2 regions of the Dehalobacter sp. genome follow, and region 2 is predicted to be linked to the other one. Evidence: predicted binding sites of a transcription regulator. Region 2 holds the regulator's gene; the other holds the start of a gene.

Region 1 (3,157 bases), on a different contig from region 2:
ATATATAGCCGTTTTCGGCAGGTTGCGCCCTCCATGGCGAGTCGCTCCTTGCCATCCATGGCATCGCAACATTAGTCCATCCGTGGCTGTCAAACAGCCGCGCTGCGCACTCCATGCTCCGCTTGACGCCGGTAATTGCGGCATGCAGACCTAACTCTGGAGTAATCAGCTGTTTCTTTCCTGGCTTAATTCCTGAAGCATACTAATTTCTTTCTCAGACATCTCTTCGGGCAGGACAAGCGTAATCTTTGCGTAAAAATCGCCAAAATGGCCGGATTTATTGAGAATAGGCATTCCTTTCCCTCTCAGACGGAAACTTTTTCCGGTTTGGGTGCGCGGAGGAATCTTGATGGATATTTCTTCGCCTAATGTTTTGACTCGGGCTTCTCCGCCAAGTACAGCCTTGAAGAAATCGATTTCGATGTTGGCGGACAAATCATCTCCGTCCCGGGTATAGACAGGATGTGGAACGATTTTTACCGTTAACAGAAGGTCTCCTTTGTTTCCGTCTTTCGCTCCTGCTTGTCCCTGTCCGCTGAGCCTAATTTTATTGTTATTCTTAATACCTTTCGGAACAGTGGCTTCAATTCTCCGGCCGCCGACTTCAATCATCCGTTTGGTTCCATGATAGGCTTCTTCAAGCGTAATACTGATTTCACCTTCAATGTCCCTGCCGGCCTGCGGTCTTCTGATCCTATTCGAATAATAATCATCGGACTCATCAGCATAGTCTGCTCCCATGCCAAAGATAGAGGAAAAGAAATCAGAAAATCCCCCCATACCCCTGCCGGCACTAGAGCCAAAACCTCTGTCCCCAAATGTTTCCGCGAACTCTTCCGGCGTCATTGTACGGGTATAGCGGTTGCTCCCCGGTGATTCCTGCCAGGCCGACCAGTCAAAAGAATTCCCTCTGCCGCCGTGCGACTGCCATTGCTGGTAGTTTGCCCTTAAATCATCATATTTTTTTCTTTTGGCAGGATCGGATATCGCCTGATAGGCTTCATTAATTTCCTTAAATTTCTCTTCTGAGGCTTTATCACCCTGGTTTAAATCAGGATGATACTTTTTGGCCAGTGCCTGGTATGCTTTTTTGATGGCCTTATTGTCTGCATCCGGAGAAACGCCTAAGATTTGATAATAATCTTTAAAATCCACTGTCCTCACCACCTCAAAACTGCTTTCCTTACCCATTAATTGTATTATATGCAAAATCCTTTTAAAGGTCAATATTGGTCAGACATATATTTGTCTTCAGCTGACCTTGCAGAATCTTCATCTATATGCGTATTCATCCGTATGGTTTTAACGTTAACGGAAACTTATACCCATAGTTTCAAGCACTTAGGGATTACCCGGTATGCCTTCGGACATACCCCCGGGATCTCCCCGTCGGTTTCAAAAAGTATGGAATCCGGCATATGCAGTTCAATTTCCTTACAGCGGAACACTTGGACTTCAGGAAGATGGATATGTTGCCCTTTATAAAGCAGCGGAAAGCGTGAAAAGAGTCTGGACAGCTTCATTTCTTTTATCACAACCAGATCGAACAAACCATCATCCAGGCGGGCATCAGGCGCAATACGCATTCCGCCGCCAATATATTGACCGTTGCAGACCATAAGCCCCCAGATATTCCCTTCCCAGAATGTATCCTGGTCCATTTTCAGAGAAACACAGACGCTCTTGTACGATAGAACGGCTTCTAAAGTACTGGTCAGATAAGAGAGCTTGCTACCCATCGCTTTACTCCGGCAATTGGTCCTGTGGACCGCTTCCGCGCCGACTCCGACATTGGATGCATTCAGAAAATAACGTGTCCGTTCTTCCCCTTCAAAATTCAGAAAGTCGACTCGGCCAAGATCAGAAAGAATAATATTGGGCTCCTTCAGCATCCTGATCAAGGCGTTCAGACCTTTTTCTTTGCCTGTTTTTATTGTCCTTACAAAATCCCCGCCTGTTCCCTGTTCAAAAACAGCCAGTTCGATATCGTCCGCGACAAGCCGGTCATTCTCAATAAGACCATTAAGCACCTCATTGACAGTTCCGTCTCCTCCGACCGCAATCATCCTCCGATACCCTTCGTCCAGAGCCATACGTGTTATTTCTGTTCCTCCCCCGGAGCGGGAGGTCAGCGCATAATCGACCTGTATTCCCGCCTGCTGAAGCTGCTGGTAATACCCTGGCCAAAGTCCCTGCGTTTTTCCATTTGCTGACCGGGGATTCACAACAGCAAACCATGATTTCTGCGATTTCTGCTGGCTCATTCTCATCTTCCTATCATCTTAGTTTTTCTCGGTCATTTTCTCGATCATTTTTCTCTGTTCATCCACTGGCATGGTTTAGTTTTAAACATATTGTTTCGCTAATTTTTAGAAATCCCCTTTACACGCGAAAAATTATTTTTTCCTGCCATCGTTCATGCAGTACTTTCTTCACAAATATTCCTAGGATCAAACTGCAAGGCTTTCATTCTGTCACTATACTTGCCAAAAACCTGCAGCATATTCATTACCTATTTCATTGATTTGATTTCCTTCCCTCAGATTTGCAACCATCATAAATCAGGTACAAATGGTACAAGATATTGATGACAATGGTTTAATCAAAAAAATAGTTTTCAAAACTAGGATTTACTTTTTTAATGGCCTAGAAAATCCAAGAGAATATAAAAGGAGGTAACTAAAAATGATGCGAGGCTGGTATGGACCAGGTGGAGACTGGATGATGGGAGGCAATTATTCCTGGATGGGATTTGCAGTCATGATCATCCAATTGCTTTTCTGGCTGGGAATTATTTTTCTTGCAGTCAGGCTGATTAGAAATTATCTGGACAGACAGAACACCTCCGGTAAACCGGAAGACCACGCTATGGCCATCTTGCGCGAACGATATGCCAAAGGGGAAATCGATCTGGAAGAATACAATACCCGAAAAAGCGAGTTAGGGAGATAAAATTTTACACAAATCAAAAGATATAAAAAGTTTTATTAAAGCATATCATCAATCGAGTAGGAGGGGGCGTCTCGCCCCCGGCCTCTCACACCACCGTATGTGCGGTTCCGCGTACGGCGGTTCAATAGTTTAAGTGCAGTACCTCGTATTTCTTGGCTATGTCATCATAGCCGAGGGATTCGAGGTATTTGTCAGTCAACGTATG
Region 2 (3,157 bases):
AGTGAACCATCACGGATACTCTCAGGCCGGTTCCAACATTGGTGGGGCAAGTCGTCAAATAGCCAAGCTTTTCTTTATAAGCAATATCCAGATGCGCTTCCAGATGATCATCGACCAATCCTGCAAGATGCCAAGCTTCCCTGAGGCTGTTCCCCGGCATCAGCACCTGAATTCTCAGGTGATCTTCTTCATTGACCATGACTGCAATTTTATGGCTTTCGGACAAGGCCAGACCGCGTGCATATTCAGTCTCGTTAAAACCCGGGCTGACCAGATGCTTTTCAATCAATACCTTCTTCTCCACCGGAATAAGCATTTTCAATGGAATATAAACAAGCTTTTCCCCTTCAGCGGTAAAACCGTCCAGGACGCCGGAAATCTGTGCTTCAATTTTTTCGGCATCATCATGGGACATGACGTGAGGGAAAGGATTGTCCGCGATATTTCTGGCCAGTCTGATCCTGGAACTCAGTACAATCGGAATGTCCAGGGTATCCTTCATCCAGAAGCTGTCTTTGGCAAGCAGTTCCCGATAAGTCATTTGCTTTCACCTCCGACAGTATTCTCCATTTCTTTAATCCGGTCTCTTAATATAGCTGCCTCTTCAAACTTTTCTGCTTTTACTAGCTCCAAGAGTTGTTCTTTCGATTTGACTATTTCCTGTTTGTTTCGGAACGAAGCGCCTCGTCTTACCGGCACTTTCCCGACATGCATCCCTCTTCCATGGATCCGGCGCAGGAGCATTTCCATTTGGGGCTCAAATTCATCGTAACATTTGCTACAGCCCATTTTCCCGGCTTGCTGTATCTGGGAAAAAGTTCTTCCGCACCCGGGACATTTTCCGGGCTGACTGTCTACGATCGTCTGATCATACTGTCCTGCCGGATTTACCCCAAATAATGCCTGTAAAAAATCCGATACCATTCCAGGGTAGAGATTGAAGCCGGTACCAGGCGCTTTCTGAGCACATTCCTGGCAAAGATGAAGCTGCGCCGCCTGTCCATTAATGATTTTGGTCAGATGAACCACAGCCTCCCGTTGTTGACAGTTCTGACAAAGCATTGCTATTCCCCCGATCAATCATTAACATCGTCCCGGCACATATTCGCCAGTATTTCTTTCATCATACGGGCCCTAAGCGTAGAAGGCAAATTCGTCACTCCAGCCAAAAGCCGGTCGGAAAAAATCGTTTTTACCAGGATTGCTTCTCTTTTGGTGAACAGCTCTTCTTCTCTGAGTCTGTCCACAAGATTGTTAGCCCGATCCTGGGAAAGGTCATCCCCAATGAGTTCCGACATGAGTCTCTGGAATTTACCCTCAGGATCAAGTCCCAGCCTAACAATCCTTAAATATCCGCCGCCGCCTCTTCTGCTTTCAACAAGATAGCCGCGTTCTGCAGTAAACCTCGTTGTAAGAACATAGTTAATCTGGGAAGGAGCACATGAAAAGAAATCAGCAAGATAACCTCTTTGCAGGACAATATACCCAACTTCGGCCTGCTCTATAATCTTCTTGAGGTACTCCTCGATTCTGTCCGCCAAATTACTCATCGTCATCCATCCTTATTTCAATGTTGACCTTTGCTGACTTTATGACCTTTTTTGACCTTCGTAACTATTTTAACCCTTTTTGATCATTTTGAAAACTATTTTATTAAAAAAAACCTATCCGAAGATAGGTTTTTTTGCTCGCTGACTATAAAAAATTCAACATTGCTGTACTTAGCGAAAAGTCCTCAATCGCTGATAAAGAAATACCACAAACCGAAGGTGACCGCTGCAACAATCACAACCAGAATAACAAGCTTTAGTCCACCAAAGCCGCGTTTCTGTTCGAACTCAAAATCTAAGTCATCGTCATCGTCCGCACTCGGGTCATTTTTACTGTTCATGATATAACTATTTAAATCAGAAAAGCGGCTTCTTTCTTCCGCCCCTACTTCTGTTTCCTCCAGAGTACCCAGATCTGTCGGGTTCATAGCGGTATCTTCTGCGTTGTAGGCTTCATCAGCTTTATTCAAATCATCCGCTGCCTCAGTATCAGCAAGCGGGCTGAAGCTGTCCGGACTTGTTTCCGCCGGATTTTTCATTTCATTAAAGTCATCTTCCAGGGAAGCCGCTTGGGAGATAAACAGTCTTTGCAGTTCATCCTGCCCCGAATTTTGATCACCAAGCAAAATCGTTCTGATCTCCTCATTGTCTTCATCCGAATCTCCGGCAAAAACAGGCCCTGCTTCCGCTTGATCCTCTTCCGGAGACTTCCCGGCCGTCCGGCCATATTCTCCGTTGGTCTGGTCAAATTCCCCGGTGTTCTGGTCATACTCGTCAATAGCACCGTCATTAATATCAGCCTCATCTTCAAGACTAAGCTGCCTTCTGATGCTTTCCGCATTTTCCTCGGACAGTTTGGGCTCTATATCTTTCCAATACAAGCCTCCCTCCAACAACTGCCGGAGTTCCTCAGGATCGAGCCAAATCTCTTTTTTCTTATCATTTTTCATTCTTATATTTCCCCCACAGGTTGAAAATTCAGTCGATTAAAGTATTATTTAGTAGTTCTACAAAGAAATTATTTATCCTTCGTGCCGTATTTCCCAATTTAGATAAAATTTGCATCTTCTCTTTTTCAGGATAAAATAGGATTAATAACTTTGATTAGAGAAAGAAGGAATCATATGCCGTCTCTTTATCCGGAATTTAAGTTTTGTCCCGTGTGTTCTGCCGCCCTGGAGTATAAACTAATTGAAGACAAAAAGAGGCAAAGCTGCCCGGCCTGTGACTATATCCACTGGGGGGAATACTCCCTGGGCGTAGGCGGTCTTTTGCTTCAAGACGACAAAGTACTCCTCGTCCAAAGAGCGCATAACCCCGGTAAAGGAAGATGGACTATTCCCGGCGGCTATGTAGAACAGAATGAAAAAATTGCCCAAGCGGTTGTCAGGGAAGTCCGCGAGGAAACCGGCATCCTGTCGAAGCCTGTAAGCATTCTGGCAGTCCGCGATTACCCTGAAGATATCCCGAACGTGAAACACAATATTTATATTGTCTTCTTTCTTCGCGGTCTGGGCGGTCAATTAAAACATGATCCGGTCGAGGTAATCCAGGCCGGTTTCTACTCGCTCGAAGATTGTCGTAATTTACCTATCGCCCCGATGAGT

What was found. Region 2 encodes CtsR, which represses protease genes until heat stress. Its sites were predicted from a motif close to AAGGTCAANNAAGGTCAAAT; they were not measured.
Region 1: the regulator CtsR is predicted to act here: its motif matches at 1,220-1,239, upstream of OKX56_RS01745 (DnaJ C-terminal domain-containing protein).

Annotation. Positions count from the first base shown of each region.
Region 1 is NZ_JAPDHR010000004.1:79,948-83,104, forward strand. It holds gene OKX56_RS01745 (DnaJ C-terminal domain-containing protein) at 166-1,155, opposite strand; gene OKX56_RS01750 (diacylglycerol/lipid kinase family protein) at 1,320-2,264, opposite strand; gene OKX56_RS01755 (SHOCT domain-containing protein) at 2,686-2,952, shown strand; gene ltrA (group II intron reverse transcriptase/maturase) at 3,074-3,157, opposite strand, start outside.
Region 2 is NZ_JAPDHR010000052.1:78,801-81,957, reverse strand. It holds gene OKX56_RS13000 (protein arginine kinase) at 1-541, opposite strand, end outside; gene OKX56_RS12995 (UvrB/UvrC motif-containing protein) at 538-1,062, opposite strand; gene OKX56_RS12990 (CtsR family transcriptional regulator) at 1,077-1,550, opposite strand; gene OKX56_RS12985 (hypothetical protein) at 1,736-2,500, opposite strand; gene OKX56_RS12980 (NUDIX hydrolase) at 2,675-3,157, shown strand, end outside.